One region of the Erwinia sp. TECH1 genome, then DNA from elsewhere that is predicted to be linked to it. Evidence: predicted binding sites of a transcription regulator. Region 1 holds the regulator's gene; each other region holds the start of a gene.
What was found. The regulator CRP, encoded in region 1, controls carbon source genes, mostly activating them, when cyclic AMP is high. The targets are predictions, from matches to a motif close to ATGTGANNNNNNTCACAT.

Region 1 (4,226 bases):
GAACGCCGCCGCCGCCGAAGGCGTAATGATCCTCAATGCCGGGACGGACGTGATCCGTTTTGCGCCGTCGCTGGTCATTGAACCGACCGATATCGAAGAGGGCATGAACCGCTTCGCCACCGCCGTGAAAAAACTGCTGGCTTAACTCGTCAGGCCGGAAGCCTCGCGCTTCCGGCTAAACAGGCGCGTCGTCTGCACCAGGCCGCTTACACGCGCCGAAAAACTTCTGCTCAGCATCATCAGGCTGATTTCCGTAAATGGCGCGACAGCCAGCGGCCATGATGAGGTCGGCTGCTCCAGGCCAACGAAGAAATAGTGTGCATCACGCCAAGATGTTCCAGAATGCGCTTTATGTGCCTCTCCATCACCGTGGTCGCGCCCTGCTGAAAGGGCGTATCCGTCTCCAGCACGTTGTTTGTGGAACTCGGCCCGTCATACTCCAGCCGCTGCTGGCAGCGCTGTAGCGCAATTTCGCACGCCTGTAGATAGCGCTCGGCCAGCTGCGGCGTCAGCATGGTATGTTCACGCGCTAAAATGGTCATGGCGTTGATATGCTCAACGATAAACTGACTGTGCGTAACCCAAAGCTTCATATCGGCCAGGTAGCGGGCGTCGAAACCCGGCTCCTGCATCGCCTGGTTCAGCGAGTTAAACAGCGCGTTGTGCGCCTGGTTAACGCGCATACGCTGCCAGGCAAGCTTCTGCGGACTCTCTTCGTCCCCCAGCAGTTTCTGGAGCGCTTCCTGATAGGTTTCCAGCGCGTCGTGCGCATTCTGCCGCAGCAGGCCGCTTTGCCACTGCGGCCACAGCCAGATCATCCCGGCAAAGGCGATCAGGCAGCCCATCAGCGTATCCAGCAGGCGCGGCAGCAGAAAGTCGGCGCCGTTCAGCGACAGCAGCTGAAGCGAATATACCGCCGTCACGGTAAAGCCGATCGTCGCCAGGCCGTAATATTTGCGGATCACCAGATAGCCCGCCAGCGTCAGCGTCAGCATCACCAGCAGCACAGCCGATTCCGGCACCTGAAAGCGTAGCGTCAGCGCGGCCACCACCAGCCCGCCCAGCGTGCCCAGCGCACGGTGCTGAATACGTACCCTGGTCGCGCTGTAGCCGTTCTGGCTGACAAACATCACCGTCATCAGCAGCCAGTAAGGCTTGGGCAGATTAAACGAGAGCGCCAGGGTGCTGGCGAAAGCGAGCATAACCGCAAACCTGGCGGCGGTGCGCAGCGCGGCGGATTTCAGCGACAGATAGCTTCTGATGGCAGATAGCAGCGGCAGTCGTTTCTGACGATCCGCCATCAGATCGCGCTGGTAAAGCGGACGCTGGGTACGCAGCACGCGGGCGATACGGCTGAAATGCCAGGCGCAAAAGTTGCCGACCGGGTTGGCGGGATGCTGGCGGGCAATTTTTTCCAGCGCCTGCAGCTGTTTATCCATGCTGAAACGTGTCGGCAGACGGTGATAGAGAATATCGTCCGCCAGCTCGCGCAGCCTGGCCGCAATGGTCTGCGCGTTCCAGCGGATCACCGCCTCGGCATGGCTCTGCTCCACCAGTTTCTGCACCTCTTCCGGCTGATGCAGGCTGACAGCGATATGCTCCTGCAAATCCAGCGCAACCTGAAAAGCGCGGGTCAACCGCTTATGGTGATTATCGTTGCTGGCGGCCAGCATGTGCATTTGCTGATAGCAGGTATTGATAAGGTCGACCGCTTTTTGCTGGCGAGCCAGCAGCGGCGGCAGCGTTTTTTCCGGGTCGGCAAGCTGCGTCAGCAGGCTGTATTTGGCCTCGCAGTAGCCGGCCAGCTCGCGATAAAGCAGGCTGAGCGTTTCCCGCATCGGCTGCTCTTTCCACAGCCAGAACCAGAACCAGTTAAAGAGGCCGTACCAGACCGTGCCCAGGATATAAAGCGACGGCGGCTGCCAGATGGGCATCCGACCGGCCAGGCTCAGGGTAAAGATGCCGGCAATCAGCGCGCCGGGCAGCAGTCTGCCATGCAGCGGGCTGATTTCGCCGGTCACGCCCAGCAGCATGGCCATGGAAAACAGGATAATGGGCAGGGGAACGGCATAGTCGCCAAGATACTGCACCAGAAAGCTGCTGAAGGCGAAAAGGCCGCCGCCGATCAGCAGACGTTTAAAGAAGCGTTTATGGGGCGTATCCAGACCGGCGATATTGCAGCAGGCCGGCACCAGCGAGAACAGCAGGCCGTTTTGCAAATTGCCCAGCAGCCAGCCGACGGCGACGGGCAGGCAAAGCACCAGCGTCTGCCGCAGGGCGTAGTTAACTTCGGGATGGTAGATGAGTCGGCGCCACATTGCTTTGTACCCGCTGAAAAGGCGCAACGAAGGCATTGCGCCATGCAATCAGAGCGGTTTAGCGTGTACCGTAGACCACGATGGTTTTACCGTGTGCGGAGATCAGATTCTGATCTTCCAGCATCTTCAGAATACGGCCGACGGTTTCGCGCGAGCAGCCGACGATCTGGCCAATCTCCTGGCGGGTAATTTTGATCTGCATCCCATCCGGGTGGGTCATAGCGTCCGGCTGTTTGGCCAGATTCAATAGCGTTTGCGCGATGCGACCTGTCACATCGAGGAAAGCTAAATTGCCCACTTTCTCGGAGGTAACCTGCAGGCGGCGCGCCATCTGTGAAGAGAGACGCATCAGAATATCCGGGTTGACCTGGATCAGCTGGCGAAACTTCTTATAGGAGATTTCCGCCACTTCACAGGCCGTTTTTGCCCGCACCCATGCGCTGCGCTCCTGGCCTTCTTCAAACAGGCCAAGCTCGCCGATAAAATCGCCCTGGTTAAGGTAAGACAGGATCATCTCTTTACCTTCTTCATCCTTGATGAGCACCGCTACCGCGCCTTTGACGATGTAGTAAAGGGTTTCTGCTTTCTCACCCTGGTGGATCAGCGTGCTTTTGGATGGATACTTATGAATATGGCAATGTGACAGGAACCATTCAAGTGTCGGGTCTGTTTGCGGTTTGCCGAGAACCATTCGCTGTTATCCTCTGTTGTTATCGTGCCTAAATACAGGGGCAGAGTTCCCTGACAGGCGTTGAAATAGTCAAGCGCTTCCCATGCAGGAAAGTTATTCGGCTCTCTGTTGAGTGCCGGGCTCGTTATGTCGTCCCGTTTCGTCTGGTCTGTAGAGTACTGACGAAATACAGCCTTGTTTGTAGCACAGCTTTGCATGGGTGTCTTCTGTTGTCTCGCTTCAGCATAGCGGGAAATCTGCCGCGCTGCTGTTTTAGTTGCCTTAAGCCGACCGCGGCTTAACTAAATGAATTAGAGGAGTTTGTTATGCAAGCGAGCGTCAAATGGGTGGAAGGGCTGACCTTTTTGGGAGGATCCTCATCGGGCCATCAGATCGTGATGGACGGCAACGCGGGCGATAAAGCGCCCAGCCCGATGGAAATGCTGCTGATGGCGGCAGGCGGCTGTAGCGCGGCGGAAGTGGTTGCCATTCTGCAAAAAGGGCGTTTCACGGTAGACAACTGCGAGGTGAAGCTGACGTCAACCCGGCGCGAGAAGCCGCCGCGCCTGTTTACCCGCATCAACCTGCATTTTATTGTCAGCGGCAGCGGGCTGACGGATAAGGCGCTGGCGCGCGCGGTCAGCCTTGCGGTCGGGAAATATTGCCCGGTCGCGCTGATGCTGGGTAAGGGCGTGACCCTTACCCATAGCCATGAGATGGGCGTTACTTGATAGCTTTGCCTTCCATCAGGCGCTTGACCAGCGGCCCCATAATCAGCTCCATCGCCAGGCCCATTTTGCCGCCCGGCACCACCAGCGTGTTGATATGGGAGATAAAAGAGCCTTGCAGCATCGCCAGCAGATAGGGGAAGTCAATCTGTTCCAGCGCCTGGAAATGGATAACCACGAAGCTCTCGTCGAGCGAAGGAATGCCGCGCGCGGCAAAAGGGTTGGACGTATCCACGGTAGGGACACGCTGAAAGTTAATATGGGTGCGGGAAAATTGTGGCGTAATGAAGTTAATATAATCGTCCATTGAGCGCACCACGGAATCCATCACCGCCTCGCGTGAATGACCGCGTTCGCTGGTATCGCGGATCATTTTTTGGATCCACTCCAGGTTGACGATAGGCACCACGCCCACCAGCAGATCGACATGCTGCGAGACATTGTTCTGCGGCGTCACCACGCCGCCGTGCAGCCCTTCGTAAAACAGCACGTCGGTGGGTTCCGGCAGCG
Region 2 (4,226 bases), 4.1 Mb from region 1:
CACGCGATCTTTCGCTTCGATGGTGCCGTGCGGCACGGCGATGGACTCGCCCAGATAGGTTGGCGTGAGCTTCTCGCGATCCAGCATCGCATCGACATATTCCGGCTCCACGTAGCCGCCCTTCACCAGCTGCTCGCCCGCAAAGCGGATCGCCTGCTCTTTATCGGTAGCGTGATTGCCGAGGAAGATGTTGCCTGCGCCCAATTTGAAAAGATGCTGCTCGCCGTCGTCGTAGCTGTCGCTCAGCGCGGCGGTCACTTTTTCACGGTGGCCCTCGCTGCGGTTTGCCTGCACCAGACGCGAAGTCAGGTCGGTATACAGGCCGCTGTCCAGGAAGTTGGTCAGCGAGATATGCTGCGCGTGCGGCGCCTGGCGTATCGCGCGCTCGGTCAGATCGCGGTGGGTAATCACCAGATCCACATCGCCCGGCAGGTTGTTGATGGCGGTATTGGTCACGGAAATATTGCTCAGTCCGGCATCGTTGACCTTTTTACGCAGCACGCCTGCGCCCATGGCGCTGGAGCCCATACCGGCATCGCAGGCAACAATGATTTTACGCACGTGGCTCAGGTCGCCGTTCATGGCATCGGTGGCCGTGGCGGTGGACACGGTCTGGCCCTTGGACTGCGCCTTCATTTCAGTGACGCGACGCGCTGCCGCTTCAATATCATCCTCTTCCTTCACCTTGCTGGTTTTCAGCAGGATAGCGGAAACCACGAAAGAGACGGCAAAAGCCGCTACGATCGCAGCAATGTTCGCAAAGTACGCGCCTTTTGGCGTCATCGCCAGCACCGCCAGGATAGAACCCGGAGAGGCCGGAGAAACCAGGCCGCCGTTCAGCAGCGTCAGCGTAAAGACGCCGGTCATGCCGCCCAGGATTACGGCGATAATCAGGCGCGGGTTCATCAGCACATAAGGGAAGTAGATTTCGTGGATACCGCCCAGGAAGTGGATGATAGCCGCGCCGCCAGCGGACTGTTTAGCATTGCCGCGACCGAAGAACATATAGGCCATCAGCACGCCCATGCCGGGGCCTGGGTTAGCTTCAATCAGGAAGAAGATAGATTTGCCGGCTTCGCTGGCCTGCTGAATGCCCAGCGGCGAGAAGATGCCGTGGTTGATAGCATTGTTCAGGAACAGGATTTTCGCTGGTTCAACAAAGATGGAAGTCAGCGGCAGCAGGTTATTCTGCACCATCAGATTCACGCCAGCGGCGAGAATATGCGACAGGCCTTGCACCAGCGGGCCGATAGCCAGGAAGGCCAGGATCGCCAGCAGCATCCCGATAATACCGGCAGAGAAGTTGTTGACCAGCATCTCGAAGCCGCTTTTGATTTTGCCGTCAACGATGCGGTCGAACTTCTTGATCGCCCAGCCGCCCAGCGGCCCGGCAATCATGGAGCCGAGGAACATCGGCATATCCGCGCCGACGATCACGCCCATGGTGGTGATGGCACCTACTACGCCGCCGCGATCGCCGCCGACCAGGCGTCCGCCCGTGTAGCCAATCAGCAGCGGCAGCAGGTAAGTGATCATTGGGCCAACCAGCTTGGCCATGGTTTCGTTTGGCAGCCAGCCGGTTGGAATAAACAGCGCCGTGATAATACCCCAGGCGATAAAGGCGCCGATGTTTGGCATTACCATATTGCTCAGAAAGCGACCAAAGTTCTGCACTTTAATCTTGATATCTGATGAGGACATACAAGCACACCCCTTATTGGTACGCGCCGACAAGAGAGCGCGCTGATTTTTGTTTAAAACGTTGCCCTGTGCAGGCGGACTCTAGCACGCGTCCGCAGCGCTGCGTAGCCACCGGGTAAAGTGTGATCTCTATCACCACATAGCGCGGTGAACAGGGGGTTTTTACGTGAAGCCGATCACATAAAGGACAAAAAACAGGCTGATGCTGTTTATTAAATGGGCTTGCCTGGGAGTGTTATGTGATTGATATCACACTTTGTTTTCGGGACTTTATGCCTGATACGTGATGTGGTTCACAATTTATTTACAGCGGCTGGGCAACCGCTAATATTGTCTGTGGCTGAAAAGATTTGATGAGCCGAAATGGTCTGTGGCTGATACGGGCTGTTGAGCCGAAATGGTCTGTGGCTGAGAAGGGCTGTTGAGCGGAAATGGTCTGTGGCTGTGAAGGGCTGATGAGCCGAAATGGTCTGTGGCTGAAAAGGGCTGTTGAGCGAAAATTGTCTGTGAGTGATAAGGGCTGTTGAGCGGAAGAAGAGGCGGGCCGTTTAAAGCGAGCGGCCCGCAGCAAAATGTTACTGGCCCTGCAGCGCGATTTGCGCCTGACCAAGTGCATGCGCATTGGCAGAAATATTGCTCATCAGCGTGTTGTACTGGGTCGCCTGTTGCTGGGTCGGGAACTGTATGGTCTGACCGTTAAAGGTCACCTGCGAACCCTGCTGCTGCAGGAAATCGCCCGTCTGCACCGCGTCCTGGCTTAGCTTCTGTAATGCAGGCAGCAGCGGCAGCAGCGTATCGGCTGGCTGCGTGACGACCTTGTTATAAAGGTTGTCATACACCGTTTTCAGCTCCGCTGGCTGTTTCAGCCCGGCTTTGCTGCTGTCGGCCTGCGTTTTCGCCGTCTGGATCTGTTGTGCCAGCACCTCCAGCGAACCGCTGGCCTGACGCAGAGAATCGCGACGGGTCAGGTAGTCCTGCGGCGCACGGATAGCAGACAATTCATCCACTACCGGCTTCAGACCGTTATCCACCGCGCGGTTAACCTGCTGGGAGAAGCCATAAACAATAGCGTAGTCGCTGGCGTAATTACCGACACGCTGTTTCTGATCTTCACTAAGGGCGGGCAGATGTTCGCCGCTGCGCATCGCCGTATTTTGCAGAAAATCGATAAAGGCTTTGCGCTGATCCGCTTCTTTATCGCCACAACCCGTTAGCTGAAACACCAGCATCAGCGCCATAAAAGGCGCCAGCAGACGCGTCCAGCCGCGAATGGTTCCTGTCGTCATCGGAAGTAACTCCTGTAATAGAAATGCTACAAGCAAAAGGCGACCTGTGTCGCCTCTGAAGAATAGTTCAACTCGACTGACGAGGATACGGAAATCGGTTGCTTATACGTGAAGAAAATTTAATTTTCGGTTGGAAAGCACTCAGATTTCTGCCTGTGCGGTCGCTTTTCCACAGGTTGTGTAGCCTTGTCGCTTATGTCTTCTTACATGCGGGAAGGCCAGCCTGATTTTGCCTGACTTCATGAAGAGGACGGGCTGCCTTTTTCACAAATTTTGTGGGGTTCGCGCCAGCAATGTTGGGCCTGGATTACGGCATCCGAATAAATCCATAGCCTGTGTATCTCTCTTTTCTCTGCTCGAGCTGCCGGGCGTTTCTGGGCCCCGAAAAAATAATCCTGTGCCACATCCTGTATAGCCTTTCATATGCAAAATATAACGCTCCCAGCCAGCGTTATTCCTCCTATACCGGTTTGTTGATTTTTTCTGTACCGCTAATTTGTAAACGGCATAGGCACAGAAATCCTACCTGCCAGCGGGAATAGACCCGTTTTATGCAGAAGCAAATTTTCAGCTTCTGGTTAAGCGCCGTAGCTTTGTGCCTGGCATTACCGCTGTGGTATACATTTCTGGCACTGATAACAAGGAATCGTTATGGATAACTATCTGGATAAGAATCGCTTTAAAAAAGTTTACCGCATACAGGCAATGGGTAAGGCGGATGCGCTCAGAGACATGGCCAGACAGGCTGGAATACGGCATATCAAAAGCCTGATATTACGCGAAAATTTTAATCGTGAAATGGGCAGTTTTATAGAAGAACAGCTGAAATCGATTAACAGAGCCAGTAGTGAACGAGAATGCAAGTTCTTCCTGGATAATCTGCATCAGGAAAAAGCGTTTATTAGTGAGCAGAGCCTTTCTCTTAATATTAAAAAGGCCAGGGTTGTGGTGTCAGCAGAGCTGACCAATACTCTCGGAACATGGGGGTATTTTATTAACGGTGTGGGTGTGATTATAGGGACCGGACAAATAGTGGCCGGAGCAGGTATAGTGGTGACTTCTATACTCACCGGTAATGTAATAGGTGTTATTGCAGGAGCAACTATAGTTTTGCATGGAGCAAATAATGTATACGAAAGTTTTCAAAATATAAAAATTAATCAGAATGATACACAAGGATTCTTGCGTAGTGGTTATGTGAAAACTGCCAAATTCCTCGGTTTCAGCGCGACTACAGGC
Region 3 (4,226 bases), 1.9 Mb from region 1:
ACAGCTGATGCTGAAGACAAAAATCGCTGAGATCGAAATGGGCCAGCTGGCCCTGAATGGCCGACATTAGCAGATCCAGCTGTTCGCCCTCAGGCAGCTGCCAGGCAACGTCCGCCGCGTAGCGGTGACGCTGTAGGATCAACACCAGCTGTAAAAACAGCGCCTCCGTCAGCTGACGCGACAGCCGATCGCTTTTGGCGCTCTCCTGCGCCAGCTGCTGGATCACGCTTCTCGCCAAAGCCATGCCGCGCGTCGTCAGCCGCCAGGCCTTTTTTTCCTGCGGCAGAAACTGCGACCAGTCCAGGCCAAGACGAAAGCGCTCCGGGCAGTAGATCACGTTGTCCAGCACCAGCTCGTTGACCGACTCATAGCTGTGGCAGTCTTCAGGACTGATGTAGAACAGATCGCCGCAGGTAATAAGCCAGGGGCGATCGTTCATCACGTGCAGCCCGTTGCCGCGCCAGACGATCACCAGCTCGCAGAACTCATGAATATGGGACGGGAAAGTTTGCTGGGGCGCGCGGTCGGCAATAGCGACCGGCATCAGCCCGGACGGAAAATAGTCGGCTTTCGCCAGACAAAGCGGCTTGCTCACGTGTCACCTCACAGGTCATTTTGCCTGATGGTACGCGGAGAAAAGCCAAATTCACGCTTAAAAAGGGTAGAAAAGTGATTGCTGTCACCAAATCCGCAGTGGTAGGCGATATCGGTAATACGCATTTCACTGTGGCGTAACAAATGCCGCGCCTGCAACAGACGCAGGCGGTTAAGGTAACGCTGGGGCGTGCTGCCCGTCTGTTGTTTCAGCTGGCGATGCAGCGTGCGCAGCGAAAGTGAAAACTTATCCGCCAGCGCGTCCCAGTCCACTTCCTCGCTGTAATGGTCGGCCAGCCAGTCCAGCAGACCGCGCATTCTCCCGCTCTGATCGTCACCGGGCTGCTCGCTGCATCCGCGCCGCAACAGCACCAGCAGCTGCATAAAGCGCAGCTCCTGCTCGGCCCTCGCTTCGGGCTGTTTCGGATCTACCGGCGCGCCCAGTTCTTTAATCAGCGTTTTCGCCTGTTCCATCACCCGGCCGCTGATACGCCAGTGCGAGGGGTAATGTCCTTCTTTTTCCTGAGGTAAAAGATGCTGGAAGTTGGTAATAAAGCGAAACGCCTCCGGCCCACGATAAAGCACGTTGGTCAGGATCAGACGATCCGTTTTTTCATAAAGATGGCGATCATGATCGCGCACAAAGCAAACGCATCCGCCGCAAAGCGTACGGGGTTCGCCGTTGAACACGTGCACGCCCGCACCCTGTTCAACCAGCACAATTTCGTGAAAATCCTCGTGGTGATGTTCAGGAAAGGCGCTCTGCGGCATACGAGGTTCAATGGCAACGGGCAGGCCGCCGCCGGGAAAAAAGTCCACGCTATGTAGTAGGGTCATGGTGCATCTCCTGGGTCGACTCTGGGGTCAGTTTACCGCCGCCGCCTGCGTTGCTGCCTTGATTTTTTGACCGGAAACATCGGCAAATCCGCTTGTTTTTCAAGAAAGTGCGCAGGCAAGTTGGGAAGTGCGCGTCGCGTCACACCGTTAATTTGCCGGTGCCTCAGCAGGAAATGTGAGCTGCTTCACGTTCACCTTTGCCCTGTTGCCAGCGAGGGATCACGCCTGGCACTGGCAGGAAGGTGCCAAAAGCAGCGGCTTTTAGACTAGGGGGCACTAAACAGACAGGAAGCCATCGCCATGAGCCTACAAAATTGTGTTGCCATCGACATGGGCGCCTCCAGCGGACGCGTGATGCTGGGCCGCTTTGATCTGCAAAGCGGCAAGCTGGCGCTGGAAGAGGTCGCCCGCTGCGTCAATAGCCTGGTCGTCAGGGAAGAGCGGCAATGCTGGGATGTGGATGCACTGGAAAAATTTATCCTTGCTTCGCTGGACAAGCTGATTCAGCAGGGCATTGCGCCGGACAGTATCGGTATTGATACCTGGGGCGTGGATTACGTGCTGCTGAATAAGCAGGGTGAGCGGATTGGGCTGCCGGTTTCCTATCGTGACGACCGGACCTGGGGCGTAATGCAGAAGGCCTGCGCCGATTTGGGTCGGGAAGCCATCTACCAGCGCACCGCAATCCAGTTCCTGCCTTTCAACACCCTTTATCAGCTGCGTGCGCTGTGCGAGAGCCAGCCGGAATGGCTCAATGACGTACGTCACGCTTTGCTGATCCCGGACTATTTCCACTATCGCCTGACCGGCAAGCTTAACTGGGAATACACCAACGCCACCACCACGCAGCTGCTGAATAGCCAGAGCGGCGAGTGGGATAATGCGCTGCTGGAATGGACGGGTGCCAATCCCGCCTGGTTCGGCAAGCCCACCGCGCCCGGCGTAAAAATTGGCGACTGGAAGGCCAGCACCGGCTTATCCGTCCCGGTCATCGCCGTCGCTACGCACGATACGGCCAGCGCCGTGCTGGCGGCGCCGCTCACCACGGACAACGTCGCCTGGCTCAGCTCCGGCACCTGGTCGCTGATGGGCTTTGAAAGCCTGCAACCTTATAACGATGCCGCCGCGCTGGCCGCCAACATTACCAACGAGGGCGGCGCGGAAGGGCGCTACCGCGTGCTGAAAAATATTATGGGCCTTTGGCTGCTGCAGCGCGTCTGCCGCGAACTGGCTATCGACGATCTGCCGGCGCTGGTGCGGGAAGCAGAAGCGCAGCCTGCCTGCCGGTCGCTTATTAACCCCAACGATGAACGCTTTATCAATCCGGTCAATATGGTGCGCGAAATTCAGGACGCCTGCGCCGGACAGGGGATGCCGACGCCTGCCACGGCCGCCGCGCTGGCTCGCTGTATTTTTGACAGTCTGGCGCTCTATTACCGCTTCGTGCTGGAAGAGCTTGCCGCTGTACGGGGCGCGCCTTTCAGCCAGCTGCACATCGTTGGCGGCGGCTGTCAGAATCCGCTGCTGAATCAGCTTTGTGCCAACGCCTGCGGTATTCCGGTGGTTGCCGGGCCGGTCGAAGCCTCCACGCTTGGCAATATCGGCAGCCAGCTGATCGCCCACGGCAGCGTCAGGGATGTCACCCATTTCCGCCAGCTGGTCACCCAAAATTTCCCGCTGAACACTTTTATTCCACAGGCCAGTGACGCTTACAGCCGCAGCTGGGCGCTTTTTCAGTCACTGACACATTCGGTTAAGGAGCTATGCGTATGACCCAAGCAATTGAGCAGGCGTTTGAACTGGCAAAATCACGCTTTGCCGAGCAAGGCGTGGACGTTGACGCCGCACTGAAGCAGCTGGATCAGCTGCCGATCTCAATGCACTGCTGGCAGGGCGATGACGTCCGCGGTTTTGAAAATCCTCAGGGCGCGTTGACCGGCGGCATCCAGGCGACCGGCAACTATCCGGGAAGAGCCAGAACGGCGGTCGAACTTCGCGCCGATCTGGAACAGGCGATGTCGCTGATCCCTGGCCCCAAAAGGCTGAACCTGCACGCCATTTATCTGGAAAGCGACAGCCGGGTCGAACGCAACGAAATCAAACCGCAGCACTTTGCCAACTGGGTGGAATGGGCAAAAACCAACGGCCTGGGTCTGGATTTCAACCCGTCCTGCTTTTCGCATCCGCTGAGCGAAAACGGCTTTACGCTGGCCAGCGCCAATAAAGAGATCCGTGAATTCTGGATCGAACATTGTAAAGCCAGCCGCAAAATTTCGGCCGCGTTTGGCGAACAGCTGGGCACGCCGTCGATTATGAATATCTGGATCCCGGACGGCATGAAAGATCTGCCCATCGATCGCTTTGCGCCGCGCGAACGCCTGGCGAACTCGCTTGACGAGATCATCAGCGAGAAGCTGGATCCGGCGCACCATATCGATGCGGTAGAGAGCAAACTTTTCGGCATCGGCGCGGAAAGCTATACCGTTGGCTCAAACGAATTCTGCCTGGGCTATGCCGCCAGCCGCCAGACGGCGCTGACGCTGGATGCCGGTCATTTTCATCCGACTGAAGTTATCTCCGACAAGATCTCAACTGCCATGCTCTACGTGCCGCGTCTGCTGCTGCACGTCAGCCGCCCGGTGCGCTGGGACAGCGATCACGTGGTGCTGCTGGATGACGAAACCCAGGCCATCGCGCATGAAATCGTGCGTCAGCGCCTGTTTGACAAGGTGCATATTGGTCTCGACTTCTTTGACGCCTCCATCAACCGTATCGCCGCCTGGGTTATCGGCACG

Region 2: the regulator CRP is predicted to act here: its motif matches at 1,939-1,956, upstream of ACVWZ0_RS01165 (PTS mannitol transporter subunit IICBA).
Region 3: the regulator CRP is predicted to act here: its motif matches at 1,605-1,622, upstream of rhaB (rhamnulokinase).

The regions. Positions count from the first base shown of each region.
Region 1 is NZ_JBSRZK010000001.1:4,366,321-4,370,546, reverse strand. Features, by position in the region: gene argD (bifunctional acetylornithine/succinyldiaminopimelate transaminase) at 1-145, shown strand, start outside; gene ACVWZ0_RS20595 (YccS/YhfK family putative transporter) at 240-2,318, opposite strand; gene crp (cAMP-activated global transcriptional regulator CRP) at 2,377-3,009, opposite strand; gene ACVWZ0_RS20585 (OsmC family protein) at 3,315-3,719, shown strand; gene ACVWZ0_RS20580 (phosphoribulokinase) at 3,712-4,226, opposite strand, start outside.
Region 2 is NZ_JBSRZK010000001.1:253,379-257,604, forward strand. Features, by position in the region: gene ACVWZ0_RS01165 (PTS mannitol transporter subunit IICBA) at 1-1,701, opposite strand, end outside; gene ACVWZ0_RS01170 (DUF3053 domain-containing protein) at 2,277-2,987, opposite strand; gene ACVWZ0_RS01175 (DUF4225 domain-containing protein) at 3,639-4,226, shown strand, end outside.
Region 3 is NZ_JBSRZK010000001.1:2,498,831-2,503,056, reverse strand. Features, by position in the region: gene rhaR (HTH-type transcriptional activator RhaR) at 1-595, opposite strand, end outside; gene rhaS (HTH-type transcriptional activator RhaS) at 604-1,431, opposite strand; gene rhaB (rhamnulokinase) at 1,732-3,204, shown strand; gene ACVWZ0_RS11675 (L-rhamnose isomerase) at 3,201-4,226, shown strand, end outside.